Variovorax paradoxus: one gene and its partner. The protein of the gene in region 1 binds, or shares a complex with, the protein of each later gene. Links are inferred from orthologs where the notes say so. Each region holds a gene or a part of one and is shown in the gene's direction. Other genes may lie near its edges.

Region 1 (10,256 bases):
TTCGAAGGGCGCGTCGACGTCAAACTTGTAGTGCTTCGCCACGCTCTCGATCATGCTGAAGTAGTAGCTGTTGCGGCGGTCCCAGCCCTTGATGGCGCCGCTCGCGAGCGAGAGTGTGGGGAAGGCCACCACGCGTGCCGGGTCGAACACCTCACGGTGGCCGAGGCCGTCGCAGCTCGGGCAGGCGCCCACGGGCGAGTTGAACGAGAACAGGCGCGGCTCGAGCTCCGACAGCGAGTAGTGGCAGATCGGGCAGGCGAACTTGGCGTTGAACAGGTGTTCCTTGTCGGCAGCTCCCTCGGCGCCCAGTTCCAGCGCAATGGCCCGGCCTTCGGCGAGGCGAAGCGCGGCCTCGAAGCTCTCGGCCAGGCGCTGCTGCATGTCGGCGCGCGCGCGCAGCCGGTCGATCACCACGTCGATGTCGTGCTTTTCGGTCTTCTTGAGCTTGGGCAGGTCGTTGTATTCGTAGGTTTGCCCATCGACGCGGAAGCGCACGTAGCCAGCGGCCTGCATCTCCGCGAACAGTTCGAGGAACTCGCCTTTTTTCTCGCGCGCCACGGGCGCGAGGATCATCAGGCGCGGCTCATTGGGGATGGCGAGGGTGGCGTCGACCATCTGCGACACCGTCTGCGCCTGCAGCGGCAGGTGGTGATCGGGGCAGTAGGGCGTGCCAGCGCGTGCATAGAGCAGGCGCAGGTAATCGTGGATCTCGGTCACGGTGCCCACAGTGGAGCGCGGGTTGTGGCTGGTGGCCTTCTGCTCGATGCTGATCGCAGGCGACAGGCCCTCGATCACGTCCACGTCGGGCTTGTCCATGAGCTGCAGGAACTGCCGCGCATAGGCCGACAGGCTCTCGACGTAGCGCCGCTGCCCTTCGGCATACAGCGTGTCGAAGGCCAGGCTCGACTTGCCCGAGCCCGACAGGCCGGTGATCACCACCAGCTTGTTGCGCGGAATGTCGAGGTCGACGTTCTTCAGGTTGTGCGTGCGCGCACCGCGGATGCTGATGCGCTGCTGCGCCAGCACGGCGCCGAGGTAGGTGTCGCGTTCGCGTTTCGCGTCGCGTGCGCTTTCCTCGTCGGCGGCGAAGTCTTCAGTGGCTTTGGAATTCAAGGGGGCGATCGTCCGAGGGCAACCGGACATGATAGTCCGAGCGGCATTTCATGGCGAGGGGGCGGGTTGAGGCGGTTTCGTGAAGCCCTCCCTGCCCATGCGTTCGGGCCCCCGGGGCGGCGGCACCTGGGCGGCCGCATCGGGCACAATCGAGGGTTCTTTTCCTCCTCCTTCATCTACTTATCAGGGGCAGTGCATATGGCATCGGTCAACAAAGTCATCGTCGTCGGCAACCTGGGTCGCGATCCCGAAATGCGTACCTTCCCGAGCGGCGACCAGGTCGCGAACGTCACCGTGGCCACCACCGATCGCTGGAAAGACAAGCAAAGCGGCGAAATGCGTGAAGCCACCGAGTGGCACCGCATCGTTTTCAACGGCCGCCTGGCCGAAATTGCCGGCCAGTACCTGCGCAAGGGTTCGCAGGTGTATGTCGAAGGCAGCCTGCGCACGCGCAAGTGGACCGACAAGGACGGCATCGAAAAGTACACCACCGAAATCCGCGCCGACCAGATGCAGATGCTGGGCAGCCGCCAAGGCCAGGGCGGCCCGTCGGGCGGTCCCGAGGACGATGGCGGTTATTCGCAAGGTGGCGGTGGTGGCGGTTACTCGCAAGGCGGTAATGCTGGTGGTGGCGGCGGCGGTGGTGGTGGCGGCTACGCCCCCCGTGCACCCGCAGCGGCACCGCGCGCTCCGGCGGCCGCACCGCGCCAGGCGCCGGCCAAGTCGTCGTCGGGCTTCGACGACATGGACGACGATATTCCGTTCTGAAAATCGATCCCTTGGAATTTGCCGGCAGAAGGCCTGCAGCTCATTGGCTGCGGGCCTTTTTGTTTTGCTGTTCCTGTCAGTAGACCACCGTCACCCGCATCGCGTTGCTGCCGTCGCCGGCCGGGGCGGCAGCTTGCGATGGAGCGGAGCCCGAGGTTGCCGCCATCGCACCGACGACGCCTTGCCAGGCGGAAGCGAGGCTGTCGCGGCCGTCGGCATCGGTTCCGGCCACCATGAGCGTCGTTTCGCCGATCTTGTCGAACCGGTACTCGCGGCCCTTGATGAGCACCGACTTCAGGTTGGTCCAGACGCGGTATTCGTGTCCGCCCTTGACTGGCGTGACCTCGAGCACCTTGAACGTCGGGAGAACGACCATCGAGACGTTGAACCGGGCATTGGCGCTGTTCATGCCGTGCGTCGGCTCCGCGGAACTGAGCCGCAGCGGCAGCGGCAGCAAGAGCAGCAGCATGCCGGCGGCAGCCAGCGATGGCGCTATACGCGTCGGGCGCAGGGCGGTTGCACCTGCAGCGGACATGTTTCCGGACATTGGAACTCCTCCTCTCGTCGCACCGGGTGGAGGGCATCGCATTGATGCCCTGTCCTGGTTTATCGGCAGAGTCGCAGGAAAATGAAGGCCGTCCGTGCCATTCTTTACCTATAACCTGCCAATGGCTAGCAGGTTTCTCCGCACCGGCTTGCTTGCCGGCGCAGCTCAGTAGGTCACGCTGACCGTCACGACGTCGCGGTAGCTGTCCGGCCGCACGTTGGCGCTGGTGCCCAGAACGCGGCCATACAAGGTCAGCGCCTGGGCGGCGCCGTTGCCGGTTCCCGCGGCGGTATTGGTGCCCGTGACGCTGCCCCAGACGGTGGTGCGCGCGGCATTGCGGTAGAGCCGGTAGGGCACCGTGTCGGCGTTGCCGGGCACGCCGCCTGTCGGCGTCATCGTTCCTGCGCCCGTGGTCGAGCCGTTCGAAGGAGTCAGCGCGACCGTGTACGGGGTGGGCGTGGTGCAGGTGACGTTGATCGTGCTGGTCTGGTCCCTGTCGGCCTGGCCCGGCAGGCCGTTGATGGTGCCGAAGTTCAGCGGATCGGCTGTGACCAGGCAGCTCTTGGCGACCGTTGCGCTGACCACGAACGCGAACTTGTCCGGCAGGATGGTGTTGCAGGTCGTCGGCATGGCGCTCGTGCTCGACGAGAGCGTGATCGAGGTGTGATCTCCGGCGAAGTCGTCCTGGTACGTGCCTGGAGGCACCGTGCTCTGGAGAGCCAATAGTTGCCCGCGCATGGTGGTGCTTCCCGACACGCTTGTCACGCCGCCCAGGAAGGGCCGGGCAGCAATGCTCATCGTGGCAATGAACGGGTTCGGCACCGCCCCGTTGCCGTTCGAGCCCCAGACCGTGCCGCTCGTCGACTGGTAGAGCTGGAAATTCAAGATGTTTCCGGCGCTGTCCTTCATCGTGCGGGGATTGAAGTTCCCGAGGCTTTGGTTGCCGTCGCCGATGTTGAAGCAGACCCTGGCTTGCACGGCGGCGGTGCCGTCGTTGGTGCACGTGTAGTTCAGCGTGGCGTTGACGGACGACGAAGCGGCTCCGTCGACCAGTTCGACGGTGCCGAAAGCCAGGTTCGTCATCGTAGCGGTGCAGCTGACCGCCGCTTGCGCGCTCCCCGCCGGCAGCCACCACAGCAGCGCGCAGAGCATGGGCAGGCGCAGCGCCTGCAGAGTCCGGGTCAGAAAGCTCATGGCGTCTTGGCCTCCCTGGTGCAGCGCACGGGGCCGATCTGGGGAATGCCGGCACCCTCCTTGCGATAGTCGAAGCTGGCCCGGCAACGGCCGCCGGGTGTTTGCACGTCGAGCGTGTTCCGGGGCTCGAGCGATTCGAGGTACACCGCGCCGTCGAAGCCGACCAGGGCGGGCTCGCCACCCGTCCCGTTGGCGCGCACGCGGCTGCCCAGCGGCAGGGGCTTGCCCGCCTCGTCCACCAGGAGCAGCGCGGCTGCGCTGATCGGCGTGATGCCGAAGCGCACCAGCGTGCCGGCGCGGTCGCTCGGGGTGGCGACGGTCTTCACGCGCTGGATTCTCACGTCGGCGGGCAATTGCATGGGGTCGATCGAAAGCTGGTTGTTCTGGTAGGCGCTGAGCGGCGCCACGAGCAGCATGCCGTTGCCGTCGGTGGTGCCGATGTCCCGGTTCTCCAGCCTCACCGGCACGCCGGCAATGCCGTCGGTGGAGACCACGGCGAACGCATCGTCGATGCGCCGCGCCGCAAACGGCTGGCCGCCCATGAACACGATCGAACCGGTGGCACCCGCGTAGGCGTAGCGGCTGTCACCGAGCACGCTGATGCCGGCCATCGCGCGGCCGTAGCGGCCCAGGTAGTCGATTTCGGCCTGCCCGCCATTCTGGCCTCCGCCCTGGCGCAGGCCGGCGCGCCAGCCGATGCCGCCTTCGCCCGGCGTCGAGCTCTGCGCGTCGGCCGTGTAGACGGTGCGGTCGCCCTCGCGCTGGAGCCCGGCGCTGGCCGTGACGTTGCCGTCCAGCGCCCAGGTGAAGCCGACGAAGAGGCTGCGCTCCCGTCGGTTGTCGAGATTCTGGTTGAGGCTCACATTCACCGAGGCATTGCGGCCTACCGCCCTGAACCAGTAGACGCTCGCCAGGCGCGTCGCCTCCTGCGCGGGATAGCGCAGGTAAAGGTAGCTGAGGCCGAAACTGCCGAAGCCGTCCGTGGTGTAGCCGACCGACGCCCGGCCCGAGCCGCGCGGCGGCGGGCTGCCGTAGAGCGATGCGATGTCGCGGTACTCGCCGCGTGTGCGGGTGCCTTCGACCAGGAAGTTGAAGCGGTTGTCGCGCCAGCTGTAGCCCAGGTTGAGCAGCGAGCCTTGTTTGCCGCCGTAGCTGCTGTGCGCCACGGCGCCCGCCAGCACGCCGTTTTGTCCGAGCAGCCATGCACCGCCGATGCCGCCTTTGACCAGCCCCTTGGTCGCCTCGCCGTGCGTTTCCAGCGTGAAGCTGTTGCTCACGCCGTAGCGCCAGGTGCCGGTGGCAGCCGCGTCGCTGCCGTAGTCGAAGGAGCGCAGGCCGTAGCTCTTGCGCACCATGCCGAGATCGACGGACCAGTCGGACAGGCCATCCTGCAGCAGCCGCTGCGAGTCGTAGAGCGAAAAATCGAGCGTCGTGGCGCGGCCGAAGGCGTCGGTAAGAACCACCTGGGCATTGCCGGCGCCATTGATGCTTGGAACCGTCTTGAGCTGGAACGGCCCCGCCGGCACCTGGCCCGTGTACTGGCGCATGCCGTTGATATAGAGCTCCACCTGCGAGGGCAGCGTGGCCGACCCCAGGAACGCCGGCAGCGGCGTGGTGGTGCGATAGGGTTGCAGCGCGAAATTGCGCGACAGCTGGATGCCGCCGATCCGGGTGGAGCGCGACCATGGCAGCGAGGCCGTGGTGGTGTCGCCCACCCGAAGGGTCAGCATTTCATCGGGGAACGACTTGCTCCAGGTGGTGTCGAGCCGGACCGAGTCGTGGCTCCAGCCTTCGCCGTCGATGCGGGTTGCGCGCGACATCAGCGTGTTGCTGAACACCGCGCTTCCGCTGAACGCACGCAGTTCGGTCAGCGCGTTGAGGCTCGACGTGTTGTTCCGGCCCTGCGTGCCATAGAGGTCGTAATTGAGCAGCAAGCCGGGCGAAGCGGTGGCCTTCGACGCGACGAGGGTCGATGTATCGACCACGGTCGTGGGCAGGCGCAGCACATCGGCGGCGGCATGGATCGCAACGCTTTGGCTCGCGGCGTCGTACTTGATTTGCACGCCGGGAAGGCTCTTGAGCGGCACGGGATCGGCCACGCCAGCCGGCAGCACGAAGCCCAACTGCCGCAGCGTGGCGGCACTGGCCCACAGCTCCTGGCCGCGCAGGCCGAAGTGAACCAGCCCCTGCGGATTTCCGTTGAGGCTCAGTTCCAGATAGAGGTCGCTGCCGCCGGGGCCGGCGATGTTGCCTTCCGCGGATGCGACGGCCGGAGCGCTCGAGACGGCTGCAGCGTTCTCAGCCTGAGCGGCGAAAGACATCAGACCGGAAAGAAGCAGCAGTGGCAGGAGGCGCTCAGCGGGCGCGTGGGAGCGGCGGGATGTTTTCCTGCGTCGCGTTGCCATTGATCTTCGTTTCCAGAACGCCGCCAAGCGCGAAGGCCTCGGCGGATGTCTTCAGTGGCCAACGCATGCGCGCGCCGGGCAAGACGTAGCCCATCAGGCCGGCATGCACCGGGGTGCGGCGGCCGACGGTATCGACAAAATCCAGATCGGCGAGCTGGGCATGCATGCCGCCGCTGTTCGCGACTTCGAGCACCGCTTGGCCGTCCTCCCGGCGCAGCGACCATGTCAGCTGGGGCGCGGGTGACTGCGCGCCGGCGGCCGCGATGAAGATGGGCACCGAATAGCGCAGCACGAGTTGCAGGCCCTTCTTTTCCTCCTTCACCTCGACCGGCAGCTCGTCGATGATGAGCCGGTACGAGTTTTCGACCATGCCGGCGGGAACCCCCGCGCGAATGACCCGAATCAGCTGCCGTTCGGACGCGCCCAGCTGCACCACCGGCGGACTTACGAGAAGTTCGCGCGAGGGCGTCAGCTTTTCGGCGCCGTTCTCCTGTGTCCAGTGATAGACACGCACCTGGGCGTGCACCACGCCGTCGCCGGTGTTGCTGAGCCAGAGACCGTCGGCGTTCTGCGCGGCCTGGAGCGTGAGCGTGACCGGAGAAACCTGCAGTCCGCTCGCCGAGGCGACCACGTGCGCGAAGGCGAGCGCGAGGACAGCGGTGTAACGCAGCAGTGGGTGCACGGGCAATCGATCAGTAGTTGACCTGGACCGTCACGGTGTCCAGGTAGGCGCCAGGCGTCACGTTGGCGTTCGCGACGGTGGCAAACACGGGGATCGTTTGCGCCACGCCGGTGCCGGTGCCTGCCACGCCGTTGCCCACGGCGGTGGCCGTGGCGGTGCTGCCCCAGACGGGACCGGTCGCACTCACCGAGCGGAGCTGGTAGGCGACAGTGTCCGGGCCAGCCACGGCGGGGCTCATCACGCCGGCGCCGGTGGTGCTGTTGTTCGACGGCAGCAGGCCGACGTTGTAGGGCGTCGACTTGGAGCAGGTGACGTTGATGTTGCTGGAAGCAGACAGGGCCGTGGCCGAGGAATTGACCGAGCCGAAATCGATGTTGGATGCCGTGCCGGCGACGACCGAGCAGGCCTTGTTCACGGTGATCAGGACCTGGAACGTGGAGGTGGTCGTGGCCGCGAATGCGGCGCTGGTGGCCGTGACGGCAAGAACTGCTGCGAGGAGGAAAGAAGGATTTTTCATGGAAAATGGCGACAGATGTAAATAAAACGAGGATGGAACGGACCGGATAGTGCCAACGATCCCGCTTGGTGAATAGTAGATTAGTTCACACAAATGCACAATTTGTTGCAGTTCGAGCGAATTTGCAGCAGGCGAATGGTTACACGGCGCGAATCTCCGAACTCGCCCCTTCTGTATTGACGAGGTTTGCCAGGGCCCGAAAAAGGGAACAGCCGCCTCAAACACATTGAAAATGTTGACAGTTCGTCAACGAACCTCCGTGTACTGCACCCTCTTCGAGGCCGAACGCTCTTTGCGGATATTCATCCCTTCGTTCTGAGTTGAATCACTTCTCCAGATACCGCCTCGCCTCCTTCTGGGCGAACGCGGTGCTCGTCGTCTCCTTGGCGCTGCTGCTGGTCATGGTGGCCTTTTTCAGCGCGACCGATGCCGAGCACGAGTCGGCGGCTCTGCACATGACGCAGGCCGACTGGCAGGAGGAAGACACGCCGGCCATCCAGGAACTGCCGCTCGCCGTGGACAGCAGGGCCTTGCCGCTCGCCTGGCAACCGGTCGAACTGCCCCTGGCCCTCCCCATTGCCTTGCTGCGCCAGGCCGACAGCGCATCGAACGCGGGCGCCACCCGCACCACATGGCTCCGGCTTTCCGCACGCAACCTGCCCGCCACCCTGGCGCCGCTGGGGTTGTACGGCGCGCGGATCAAGACGGACGGGTCCATCGCGGTGTATGCCAACGGCCGGCTGGTGCAGCGCGCGCAGGTGCAGGGTCCGCTCTGGAACAGCACGCGCACGCCGCTGTGGGTCTTGCTGGGCAAGACGCCCGACGGCGCACCGTTGAACGAGATCCTGCTGCGGCTGGAGCACTCGCGAAGCGCGCAGGTGGCGGTCTCATCGCTGTGGCTCGGGCCCGTGGGAGCGCTGGAGGGCCGCTACCGCATGCGGCAGTGGCTCCAGCAGGAGCTGCCGGCGATGCTCAGCGCGGCCTTCATGGCGGTCGGCGTGTTCGCCTTGTTCGTGTGGTTCAAGCGCCGCCACGACACGGGTTACCTGCTCTTTTTCAACCTGGCGACCACGTCCTTCCTGCGGAGCCTGCATTTCTACGTCGGCGTTCCAATTGCCAACGACTGGTTTGCCTGGCTCACCGTCAATTCCTTGTTCTGGCTGGTCGCGGTGGTGCATTTCGCGCTGCGCCAGCTGCACGGCCGGCCGCTCGGATGGCTCACCTTTGCGGTGGTTGGGTGGACCGTGCTGATCGGCGTTCTGACGCTGCCGGGGCTGGCCATCCTGAGGAACACCCCGCAGGTCACGCCGTTGATCTACATCGGCGCGGCATTGATGGGGGTCGCCGTTGCGGTGGTGGGCGGCGTGAGTGCCTGGCGGCGTTCCAGCGAAGGGCGGCTGGTGGCCGCCGGCATCGGCGTGTGCGTGCTGCTGGGCGTGTCCGACTGGCTGCTGCAGAACAACTTCGTCAGCCCCGAGGGCTGGTACCTGGGGGCGTACACCAACGCCGTCACGTTCATCGTGTTCGGAGCGCTGATGTACCGGCGCTACGTCAACGCCATTGCCGAGGTGGAGCAAGTCAACGCCAGCCTGGCGCAACGCCTGCGGGCCCGCGAAGCCGAGCTCGACCGCAGCCACCAGCGGCTGCGCGAGGTCGAGAAGCTGCAAACCATCAGCGACGAGCGCCAGCGCCTGATGCAGGACATGCACGACGGGCTCGGCTCCTCGCTGATCAGCGCCATTCGCTCGGTGGAGGGTGGCGGCATGAGCGACGACAAGGTTTCGCAGCTGCTCAAGAGCTGCCTCGACGACCTGAAGCTGACCATCGACTCGATGGAGCCGCTCGAAGACGACCTGTTGCTGTTGCTCGCCACGCTGCGCTACCGGCTGGGACCCCGGCTCGAGAGTTCGGGTGTCGCCCTGCAATGGAACGTGCAGGAGCTTCCCGCGCTCGACTGGCTCGACCCGACCAGCGCGCTGCACATCCTGCGCATCGTGCAGGAGAGCATCGCCAACATCCTGCGCCACACCCGCGCCACCGAGATCCGCGTGGGCACCGCGGCAGAGCCCTCGGGCGTGCGGGTGACCATCGAGGACAACGGCCAGGGCTTCGACGTCGAGAAGGCGATGAGCGAGGCCGGCGGACGAGGCATGCAGAACCAGCAGCGCCGTGCCCAGGTGGTCGGGGGCGCCGTCTCGTGGCGCTCGGGGCTGGAAGGCACGCTGTTTACGTTGTGGCTGCCGCTGAAGCGCGGCGGACCGGCGGCGTAGAAACGGGCGGAGGCTCAGCCGGCGTCGACGTGCTCGTTGTATTGGGGCAGGTCGTCCGTGATCGTGAACCACGGTGCCTTGGAGCCGACAAAGATGTGCGCGTTCGGGCGGATGGACGGATTGTCGATCAGCGTGCCCAGGGTCACGTGCACGAACGTGCCGTCCCGCACCACCGAGTAGAGAAGCGAACCGCATTGTCCGCAGTGCATGTCGCCGGCATCTTTCTCGCCGAAAACCAGGAGCTTGTCCTGTCCTTCCGCAATGGCCAGCTGGTGCCGCTCGATGCCGGCAAAAGGCTTGAAGGCCGAACCAGTGGCGCGCCTGCAGTCGGAACAATGGCAGTTCAGTGCATAGGCGAATTCATCGGCCACCGTGTAGCGGACGGCGCCGCACAGGCATCGGCCGGCGAGACTGCGTGCAGCCGTTTTCTCCAGGCGCGTCACAGGCTCGCTTCCCAGTCCCATCTGAAGGCTGCTCAGCCCGCAAGGCCCACGAACACGTTCTGCACATCGTCATTCGCATCGATGGCGGCCAGAAAGACTTCGACTTCTTCCAGGTGTTCGGCGCTGAGGCTGGCCGGATCGACCGGGTTCTTGGGCTTGTAGCCCAGCTTGGCCGACAACACGGTGAAGCCCTGGGCCGGCAGCGCGCGGCTCACGAGGTCGAGGTCCGCGGGGTCGGTCAGAAACGTCGTGACGCCGCTTTCGCCCGCGGGTTCGAAGTCTTGCGCGCCGGCTTCGATGGCCGCCACTTCGGCGTC
Region 2 (10,395 bases), 2.2 Mb from region 1 along the record:
GAACATGTGCTCCCACCCCTGCCGTACGCCCTCGACGCGCTGGCACCCGAGTACTCGAAGGAAACCCTCGAGTACCACTACGGCAAGCACCACAACGCCTACGTGGTGAACCTGAACAACCTGCAAAAGGGCACCGAGTTCGAGTCGATGCCCCTGGAGGACATCGTCAAGAAGTCCAGCGGCGGCATCTACAACAACGCCGCCCAGATCTGGAACCACACCTTCTTCTGGAACTGCATGAAGCCCCAGGGCGGCGGCGCTCCCACCGGCGCGCTGGCCAAGGCCATCGATGCCAAGTGGGGCAGCTACGACGCCTTCAAGGAAGCGTTCGTGAAGTCGGCCGTGGGCAACTTCGGTTCGGGTTGGACCTGGCTCGTGAAAAAGGCCGACGGCTCGGTGGACATCGTGAACATGGGCGCCGCCGGTACGCCGCTGACCACCGGCGACACCCCGGTGCTGACGGTGGACGTGTGGGAGCACGCCTATTACATCGACTACCGCAACCTGCGCCCGAAGTTCGTCGAGACCTTCCTGGCCAAGCTGGTGAACTGGGACTTCGCCGCCAAGAACTTCGGCTGAACCGGTTTCCCCCATTGAAAAAGCCGACCGGAAGGTCGGCTTTTTCGTGAGCCCGTGGCAGGGCGACGGGTGCTCAGCGCTTCGAGGCGGCAAAGAGCTCGCCGCCCAGCTTGGCGCCTTTCTTGATGTTCTTCTTGGCGAACCAGCCCTGGTTCATTTCGAGCACGAAGCGCACCGGCTCCTCGGAACAGTGCGAATTCTCGGTCATCGGCTGCATGTCGACCAGGTTGACGATGCGGCCGTCGTTGGCCACGAAGGCCGCGGTGAGCGGCAGCAGCGTATTTCTCATCCAGAAGCACTGGGTCGCCGGCTGGTCGAAGACAAAGATCATGCCCTCGGCCTGCGGCATCTCCTTGCGGAACATCAAGCCGATTTCCCGTTGTTGGGGCGTTTGCGCGACCTGCGCGTCGATCTTGTACAGGCCGACGGACAACTGGGTGCGTGCGAGATCGGTCTGGGGTTGCTGTTGTGCCTGCGCGGGGCCTGTCAGGGCGGCGGCGAGCAGGAGCAGGGCGGCGAAACGCTGAAACATCGGGGCTTCTTTCAGGGCGGGTTCAAGGGCGCGGGGCCCATAAAAAATGCCCGCTGATGCGGGCATTGCCGGTGAGCTTGGAAGCTTACACCTTCTTGGCTGCAGCCGTGTGCGCCTTGGCCACGTGATGGCGCGCCTTGTGCTTCTTCACGGCGTGCTTGACTGGCGCCTTCGCCTTGTGAGCGGCGGCCGCGACAGGCGCATCGGCCTTGGGAGCGGGTTCGGTTTGCTGAGCGAATGCACCGGCTGCGAAGAGACCGGCCACGAGGGCTGCGATAAGCTTGTTCATGAGAGACATCCTTTGAGATTGTTGATATGGACCACCTCCCTGTGGAGGTGAACATTCAACGCGGCAGCCGCTCGCCCCGGTTGACAGCCGTCTTCTTGCTGCGGACGAAAAAAAACGCTCCGGAGAGCGTTTTTTCCGAGACTGGCCGAATTACTTCGGCGTGCCGCCTTGGGTCGACTTGCGCTTGACGCTGCCGTCCTTGTTGCGACGACGCTGGTCGCGCGTTTCGGCGCGCTTTTCGCCAGACGCTGCAGCCTTGTCGGTGCCGATGGCGCCGGCTTCAGGCGTCTTGGCGATGTCGCCAGCGGGAGCAGCCACTTGACCTGCGGGCTTGGCGGCCTTCTTCGCTTCAGCGCGGGCTTGGGACTTGCTGTTGGTAGCGTTCCCTTGCTCAGGCGTGGTGCCGGTGGGGTTCTGGGCGTAGGCGCCAGCGGCGAACAGGCCAGCGATCATGACTGCGAGAATTTTGCTCATTGATGATTCCTCTATCGAGAATTGGTTGGAAACGCCTCCCGGCGAGCAGAAGGTCAGCCACTAACGAACCCATTGGCCCGAAGGTTGACAAACGCCCGCTGATGGGTTGCGTCTAAAATGTACAGCGATTTGTTCGCGGGCTGTACAGCGATTCCCCGTCGTTGTCTGAATTCGCAGACAGTCGTCCGAATTACGTCACTCCCGGAGTCGTTTCCCCTCATGTCCAGCTACCAGCACATCAAAGTCCCGGCCGAAGGTCAGAAGATCACGGTCAACGCCGACAATTCGCTCAATGTGCCTGACCAGCCGATCATTCCCTTCATCGAGGGCGACGGCACGGGGCTGGACATTACGCCGGTGATGCTCAAGGTGGTGGATGCAGCGGTGGCCAAGGCCTACGGCGGCAAGAAGAAGATCCACTGGATGGAAGTCTATGCCGGCGAAAAGTCGACCAAGGTCTACGGCCCGGACGTCTGGCTGCCCGAAGAAACGCTGCACGCCGTGCGCGACTACGTCGTTTCCATCAAGGGCCCGCTGACCACGCCCGTCGGCGGCGGCATCCGCTCGCTGAACGTGGCGTTGCGCCAGGAACTCGACCTTTACGTGTGCCTGCGCCCCATCCAGTACTTCGAAGGCGTGCCCAGCCCGGTGCGCGAGCCGCACAAGACCAACATGGTCATCTTCCGCGAGAACTCGGAAGACATCTACGCCGGCATCGAATTCGAAGCCGAAAGCGACAAGGCCAAGAAGCTCATCAAGTTCCTGCAGGACGAGCTGGGCGTCAAGAAGATCCGCTTCCCCAACACTTCCGGCATCGGCGTCAAGCCCGTGTCGAGGGAAGGCACCGAGCGCCTCGTGCGCAAGGCGCTGCAATACGCAGTGGACAACGACAAGCCCAGCGTCACCATCGTGCACAAGGGCAACATCATGAAGTTCACCGAAGGTGGCTTCCGCGACTGGGCCTACAACCTGGCCGCCAAGGAATTCGGCGCCGAGCTGATCGATGGCGGCCCGTGGATGAAGTTCAAGAACCCCAAGACGGGCAAGGAAATCACCGTCAAGGACAGCATTGCCGACGCGTTCCTGCAGCAGATTCTCCTGCGTCCCGCCGAATACAGCGTGATTGCCACGCTGAACCTCAACGGCGACTACGTGTCCGACGCGCTGGCTGCGCAGGTCGGCGGCATCGGCATTGCCCCGGGCGCCAACCTGAGCGACACCGTCGCCATGTTCGAAGCCACCCACGGCACCGCTCCCAAGTACGCCGGCAAGGACTACGTGAACCCCGGTTCCGAAATCCTCTCGGCCGAAATGATGCTGCGCCACATGGGCTGGACCGAAGCCGCCGACCTGATCATCAGTTCGATGGAAAAGTCGATTGCCAGCAAGAAGGTCACCTATGACTTCGCGCGCCTGATGGACGGCGCCACGCAAGTGAGCTGCTCGGGCTTCGGCCAGGTGATGATCGATCACATGTAATTGCATTCCGGCGCCCAGGCGCCATGAAGCCAGGCCCTCCAGATCTTCCCGGTCTCGAGGGCTTTTCTTCTTGCGGCTTCGACCAGATCAGAGCAGGTTGGCGAAATGGAACACCTTGCGCCGAATACTCTATTTTTCTCGGAGCGGGTGCCGCGTAATATTTGCACTGTGGTTCTCACGAACGGCGGAATTTTTTCCATCGTTTGTGGTGTCGCACACGACGCAAGCCCCTTGATTTGTCGATTACGCGCCACCAAGTCTTCTTGCGCCGGCACGGTGCTTGCACGCTCTATAGAATCTTTTTTATGGCAACGAGAATTCCCAAGACTCCCAGCACTCCGCCGGCCCAGAAACCGGGCGGGGAAGACGGAGATTCGGTCGTTCTGGAGCGGCGGCCGCAAAAAACCGCGCCGCCCCAGATGTACCAGGTGGTCATGCTGAACGACGACTACACCCCCATGGAGTTTGTCATCGTCGTCCTGCAGGAATATTTCAACAAGGATCGCGAAACCGCGACCCAGATCATGCTAAAGATTCATCTCGATGGCCGCGGCGTTTGTGGGGTTTATTCCCGCGATCTGGCGGCCACCAAGGTCAACCAGGTGATGGAGGCGGCGCACCAGGCCGGACATCCGCTGCAGTGCGTGAGCGAGCCTGTTGCGTGAACCAGTTGAATTGCGCAAGCTCCAACCCATCTGAGAACATATTTACAGCAAGGCAAAAGGAAATCACATGATTGCCCAGGAACTGGAAGTCAGCTTGCACATGGCCTTCGTCGAGGCCAGGCAGCAGCGCCACGAGTTCATCACCGTGGAGCATCTGTTGCTCGCTTTGCTGGACAACCCGAGCGCCGCAGAGGTTCTGCGCGCCTGCTCGGCCAACGTCGACGACCTGCGGGCGTCGCTCACCAACTTCATCAAGGACAACACGCCCCAGGTGGCGGGTACCGACGATGTCGACACCCAGCCCACGCTGGGTTTCCAGCGCGTCATCCAGCGCGCCATCATGCATGTGCAGTCCACCGGCAACGGCAAGAAGGAAGTCACCGGCGCCAACGTGCTGGTCGCGATCTTCGGCGAGAAGGATTCGCACGCGGTGTACTACCTCCACCAGCAGGGCGTCACCCGCCTGGACGTGGTGAACTTCATTGCCCATGGCATCAAGAAGAGCGATCCGCCTGAAGCCGTCAAGGGCAGCAGCGAGTCGTCTTCGGGCGAGGGCGAAGAGGGCGGCGGCGAAAAGAACGAGAAGGCTTCGCCTCTCGAGCAGTTCACGCAGAACCTCAATCAGCTCGCCAAGGACGGCAAGATCGATCCGCTGATCGGCCGCGAATACGAGGTCGAGCGCGTGATCCAGATCCTGTGCCGCCGGCGCAAGAACAACCCACTCTTGGTGGGTGAGGCCGGCGTGGGCAAGACCGCCATCGCCGAAGGCTTGGCATGGCGCATCACGCAGTCCGACGTGCCCGAAATCCTGGCCGAGGCGCAGGTCTACTCGCTCGACATGGGCGCATTGCTGGCCGGCACCAAGTACCGCGGCGATTTCGAGCAGCGCCTGAAGGGCGTGCTCAAGTCGCTGAAGGACAAGCCGAACGCCATTCTGTTCATCGATGAGATCCACACCCTGATCGGTGCGGGCGCGGCTTCGGGCGGCACGCTCGACGCGTCGAACCTGCTGAAGCCGGCGCTCTCGAGCGGCCAGCTCAAGTGCATCGGCGCCACCACCTTCACCGAGTACCGCGGCATCTTCGAGAAGGATGCGGCCCTGTCGCGCCGTTTCCAGAAGGTCGACGTGGTCGAGCCGACGGTGCAGGAAACCGTCGACATCCTGAAAGGCCTGAAGTCGCGCTTCGAAGAGCACCACGGCGTCAAGTACGCGGTGGCGGCCCTGCAGGCGGCGGCGGAGCTGAGCGCCAAGTACATCAACGACCGCCATCTGCCCGACAAGGCCATCGACGTGATCGACGAGGCCGGTGCCGCCCAGCGCATTCTGCCGGCGAACAAGCGCAAGAAGACCATCAGCAAGACCGAGGTCGAGGACATCGTCGCGAAGATCGCGCGCATTCCCCCGGCCAACGTCAGCAACGACGACCGCGGCAAGCTGCAGACCATCGAGCGCGACCTGAAGAGCGTGGTGTTCGGCCAGGACAAGGCACTCGAGGTGCTGGCGTCCGCGGTCAAGATGGCGCGTTCGGGCCTCGGCCGAGAGGACAAGCCGATCGGTTCGTTCCTGTTCAGCGGCCCCACCGGCGTCGGCAAGACCGAAGCGGCCAAGCAGCTCGCCTACATCATGGGCATCGAGCTGATCCGCTTCGACATGTCCGAATACATGGAGCGCCATGCGGTGAGCCGTCTGATCGGTGCGCCTCCGGGCTACGTCGGGTTCGACCAGGGCGGCCTCTTGACCGAAGCCATCACGAAGAAGCCGCACGCGGTGCTGCTGCTCGACGAAATCGAGAAGGCGCACCCGGACATCTTCAACGTGCTGCTGCAGGTCATGGACCACGGCACCCTGACGGACAACAACGGACGCAAGGCCGACTTCCGCAACGTGATCATCGTGATGACCACCAACGCGGGCGCCGAGACCATGAACAAGGCGACCATCGGCTTCACCAACCCGCGCCAGGCGGGCGATGAAATGGCCGACATCAAGCGCCTGTTCACGCCCGAGTTCCGCAACCGCCTGGACGCTACCGTGAGCTTCAAGGCGCTCGACGAGCAGATCATCCTGCGCGTGGTCGACAAGTTCCTGCTGCAGCTCGAAACGCAGCTGGCCGAGAAGAAGGTCGACGTCACGTTCAGCGATGGCTTGCGCAAGCACCTCGCGAAGAAGGGCTTCGATCCCCTGATGGGCGCGCGCCCGATGCAGCGCCTGATCCAGGACACGATCCGTCGTGCACTGGCCGACGAGCTGCTGTTCGGACGCCTGATCGACGGCGGCCGCCTGTCGGTCGACATCGACGACAAGGGCGAAGTGCAGTTGGACATCCAGCCGCTGCCGAAGAAGGAAGGCAAGTCCAAGCCTGAAGCCGAAGAAGCCGCCGCAGGCTAAAGCGGGGCCGGCAAAGCCGGTTCCGCGGTATTTCTGGCAACACTGAAAAGGCCGGTAGCATTCGCTGCCGGCCTTTTTTTTTGGGGCCGGCATTTACCTCGTACGCAGTTTTACTTTGATCCTCCCCGAGCTCAGTCAGGAATGGAAAACCGGCCTCTCTCTGGCCTGGAGCGGCTATATCGCCGTGCTGTCGGTCTGGATCGTGATGCAGAAGCGCGCGCCGGTCTCCACCATGAGCTGGATCCTGTCGCTGGCGCTGTTGCCGTTCGCGGGCTTTGTCATCTATTACTTCCTCGGGCCGCAGCGCCTGCGCAAGCAGCGGGTCAAGCGTTTGCGCAGCCGCGCCAGCGCGCACACGCAGGCCGACCTGGCGCGTGTGCGCGATGCGGCCCAGAACGCGCCGCCGGCGCTGCAGCAGATGGCGCGACTGGGCACCGCGGCCTGCGGGCTGCCGGTTTCGAGCGCTACGGGCGTGGCGCTGCTTTCGGGCGGTGCGCGTACCTTCGACGCCATCTTCGATGCCGTGCGCGCGGCGCGCGACCACATCCACCTCGAGTACTACATCTTCGAGCCCGACCAGATCGGCACGGCGCTGCGCGACCTGCTCGTGGACCGCGCCGGGCAGGGCGTGTCCGTGCGCCTGCTGCTCGACGCGCTGGGTTCCAAGCGCATCGGCCGCAAGTTCATGGCGCCGCTTGTTGCCGCGGGCGTGCAGGTTGCGCTCTTCCACGACACGCGCATCGGCCGACGCCTGCGCCCGGTGACCAACTACCGCACGCACCGCAAGATCGTCGTGTGCGACGGGCGCGTAGGTTTTACCGGCGGCGTCAACATCACCGACGAGGAAGACAAGCGAACGCGCCCCGACGCCTACCACGACGTGCATCTGCGCATCGAGGGCAGCGCGGTGCGCTGGCTGCAGACCACTTTCCTGGAAGACTGGACCTATGCCACCGGCGAAGATCTCCGTGAGATGGACCACCTGATGGGCGCCATGCTGCCGCAGGTCGAGGCCGGCGACATTCCTGTACAGATCGTGACCAGCGGCCCCGACAACATGCTGGAGCCCATCCACCGCATGCACGTCGAGGCCATTCATTCGGCGAGCGAACGCGCCTGGCTCACCACGCCGTACTTCGTGCCCGGCGAGCCTGCCATGATGGCGCTGACCAGCGCGGCGCTGCGCGGCGTCGACGTGCGGCTGCTGGTGCCGCGCCGCAGCGATTCGGCCATTGTGAGCGCGGCCGCGCGCTCCTACTTCGACGAGCTGATTGCGGCCGGCGTCAAGGTGTGGGAGTACAAGGCGCGCATGCTGCACTCCAAGACCTTGGTGGTCGACGACCATTGCGCGATGATCGGTACCGCGAATTTCGACAATCGCAGCTTCCGATTGAATTTCGAGGTGAGCGCGGTGGTCTATGGCCCCGAGCTGGCACGCCCCCTGGCCGCGCAGTTCGAAACGGACCTCCACAGCTCCGGCGCGGTGCGCGCCCACCGCCAGCAAAGTTTCTGGCGCCGCCTCGGCGACGCGATTGCACGATTGTTTTCTCCCTTGCTCTGAATGAACCACACCTTTCTCTGGCACGACTACGAAACCTTCGGTGCCGTGCCGCGCCGTGACCGGCCTTCGCAGTTCGCCGCCATTCGCACCGACGCCGAGCTGAACGAAATCGGCGAGCCGCTGATGATCTACTGCAAGCCGGCGCCCGACTACCTGCCCAGCCCCGAGGCCTGCCTGATCACCGGCATCACGCCGCAGCTCTGCCTGGAACGCGGCATCCCCGAGAACGCCTTTGCCGCGCAGATCGAAAAAGCCTTTTCGCAGCCCGGCACCATCGGCGTGGGCTACAACACCATCCGTTTCGACGACGAGGTCACGCGGTTCCTGTTCTGGCGCAACCTCATCGATCCGTATGCGCGCGAGTGGCAGAACGACTGCGGGCGCTGGGACCTGCTCGACGTGGTGCGCCTCACCTATTCGCTGCGGCCCGAGGGCATCGAGTGGCCGAAGAAAGAAGACGGCAAGCCCAGCTTCAAGCTCGAACACCTGGCGCGCGCCAACGGCCTGCTGCACGAGTCGGCGCACGATGCGCTGTCCGACGTGCGCGCCACCATCGCGTTGGCGCGGCTCATCCGGGACAAGCAGCCCAAGCTGTTCGAGTTCGCCTTCGGCCTGCACAAGAAAGACCGCGTGGCCAGCGAACTCGGCCTGCCGGCCATGCGGGAAACGGCCAAGCCTTTCCTGCACATTTCGGGCATGTTCCCGGTCGAGCGCGGATGCCTCGGCGTGATGTGGCCGCTCGCCAGCCATCCGACCAACAAGAACGAGCTCATTGCCTGGGACCTGGCCCACGATCCGAGCGAGTTGCGCGACCTCGATGTCGAGACGCTGCGCCTGCGCCTCTTCACGCGCACCGCCGACCTGCCCGAAGGCGTGGTCCGCCTGCCGGTCAAGGGCATTCACCTCAACAAGTCGCCGATGGTGGTCGGCAACCTGCGCACGCTGGCACCCGCCATGGCCGAGCGCTGGAACGTCGATCTCGATGCGGCCATGCGCCACGCGGCCATCGCACGCGACCTGCCCGACATGAGCGCCATCTGGTCGCAGGTGTACGCCCGTCCCAAGGAGGCCGCGCCCGACGTCGACGAAGACCTCTACGGCGGCTTCGTCGGCAATGCCGACCGGCGGCGGCTCAACCAGCTGCGCGCGCTCTCGCCCGAAGAGCTGGCAAAAGACCGCACCGGTTTCGACGACGGGCGGCTCGAGGAAATTCTCTTTCGCTACCGCGCGCGCAACTGGCCCGAGCTGCTCAGCCCCGAGGAAACCGAGCGTTGGGAGGCGCTGCGCGTCGCGCGGCTGTTCAAGGGCGAGGGCGGCGCGCGCACCATCGAAATGTTGTTCAGCGAAGTCGATGCGCTGTCCGAAACCGCGGATGAGCGGGGCGAAGAAATCCTGGGTGCGCTTTATGAGTATGCCGAGGCCATTGCGCCCGAAGCCTGAAATCCACGGACCCAAGTGAACTGCGCCATGCCGTCCGTCGTCACCCGATTGCGCCTGGTGGCCGCTTTGGCGGTGGTGGTCATCCTCGCCGGATGCGGCGCATTGCCATTTGCACCCGAGGACTCGAAAGCCTGCGCTACGGACTTCGCAGCCTTCGAGCGCGACGCGCTGTATTTCGGCCGTGCCATTCCCGCCGGCGGACAAGTGTCGGACGCACAGTGGGCCGCGTTCCTCGATACCGTCGTAACACCCGTCTTCCCCAAAGGACTGACGGTGCTCGATGCGGCCGGGCAGTGGCGTGGCGCCTCGGGCGGCGTGGTGCGCGAACCCTCAAAGCTCGTGGTGCTGCTGCATCCACGCAGTCCCGAGGACGATGCCGCCATCGCCGACATCATCGGCACCTACAAGCAGCGCTTCGGCCAGGAGGCCGTGCTGCAGGAAAGGCAGTCCGTCTGTGTCCGCTTCTGAAAGCGAAAACGACCACAGCGCCGTCCGGCGCCTTGTGGCCGCCGACGCCACGGCTTACCGCGCCTTGATGCTCGGCGCCTATGCCAAGCACCCCAGCGCCTTCACTACCACAGTGGAGGAGCGCTCCGGTCTGCCGCTTCGCTGGTGGGAAGAGCGGCTGGGTTCGGATGCAAACGAGGCCAGCGTGGTCTACGGCGCTTTCGACGAGTCGGGCGTGCTGGTGGGCGCGGCGGGTTTGAGCTTGGACGCGCGGCAGCGCGCCCGCCACAAGGCCACGCTCTTCGGCATGGCCGTGGCGGCTTCCGCACGCGGGGTCGGTTTCGGCCGGCGGCTGGTGCTTGCGGTTCTGGCGCATGCCCGCGCAGTCGAACGGCTGCGGCTGGTGCAACTCACGGTGACTGAAGGCAACCACACCGCGCAGGCGCTGTACGAGCGCTGCGGTTTTCAGGTCTTTGGCGTGGAGCCGCTCGCCATCGCGATCGACGACGAACTGCTGGCCAAGGTTCACATGTGGTGCGA

The links.
Region 2: the proteins of ssb (region 1) and sbcB are in contact, whole or in part, in a crystal structure (PDB 3C94), measured with the Escherichia coli proteins. The link is inferred for Variovorax paradoxus from one-to-one orthologs.

Annotation. Positions count from the first base shown.
Region 1 is NZ_JAUSXG010000001.1:4,932,762-4,943,017, reverse strand. The notes cover bases 236-3,096. They hold ssb (single-stranded DNA-binding protein), read left to right. Parts: upstream 236-1,311; coding sequence 1,312-1,881; downstream 1,882-3,096. Other genes in these bases: QFZ42_RS23525 (Csu type fimbrial protein), read right to left, coding at 2,594-3,096; QFZ42_RS23530 (hypothetical protein), read right to left, coding at 1,958-2,428; uvrA (excinuclease ABC subunit UvrA), read right to left, coding at 236-1,143. Also shown: more of uvrA, read right to left, coding at 1-235; more of QFZ42_RS23525, read right to left, coding at 3,097-3,622; QFZ42_RS23520 (fimbria/pilus outer membrane usher protein), read right to left, coding at 3,619-5,943; QFZ42_RS23515 (fimbrial biogenesis chaperone), read right to left, coding at 5,978-6,709; QFZ42_RS23510 (Csu type fimbrial protein), read right to left, coding at 6,720-7,226; QFZ42_RS23505 (sensor histidine kinase), read left to right, coding at 7,610-9,496; QFZ42_RS23500 (GFA family protein), read right to left, coding at 9,511-9,960; QFZ42_RS23495 (YebC/PmpR family DNA-binding transcriptional regulator), read right to left, coding at 9,972-10,256. UniProt on the Escherichia coli protein: Plays an important role in DNA replication, recombination and repair. Binds to ssDNA and to an array of partner proteins to recruit them to their sites of action during DNA metabolism. Acts as a sliding platform that migrates on DNA via reptation.
Region 2 is NZ_JAUSXG010000001.1:2,754,545-2,764,939, reverse strand. The notes cover bases 7,189-10,188. They hold sbcB (exodeoxyribonuclease I), read left to right. Parts: upstream 7,189-7,968; coding sequence 7,969-9,408; downstream 9,409-10,188. Other genes in these bases: QFZ42_RS12935 (GNAT family N-acetyltransferase), read left to right, coding at 9,863-10,188; QFZ42_RS12940 (DUF3574 domain-containing protein), read left to right, coding at 9,436-9,876; cls (cardiolipin synthase), read left to right, coding at 7,189-7,968. Also shown: QFZ42_RS12985 (superoxide dismutase), read left to right, coding at 1-579; QFZ42_RS12980 (DUF192 domain-containing protein), read right to left, coding at 653-1,111; QFZ42_RS12975 (hypothetical protein), read right to left, coding at 1,197-1,400; QFZ42_RS12970 (cell envelope biogenesis protein TolA), read right to left, coding at 1,551-1,874; icd (NADP-dependent isocitrate dehydrogenase), read left to right, coding at 2,094-3,353; ATP-dependent Clp protease adapter ClpS, read left to right, coding at 3,659-4,018; ATP-dependent Clp protease ATP-binding subunit ClpA, read left to right, coding at 4,086-6,407; more of cls, read left to right, coding at 6,523-7,188; more of QFZ42_RS12935, read left to right, coding at 10,189-10,395. UniProt on the Escherichia coli protein: Degrades single-stranded DNA (ssDNA) in a highly processive manner.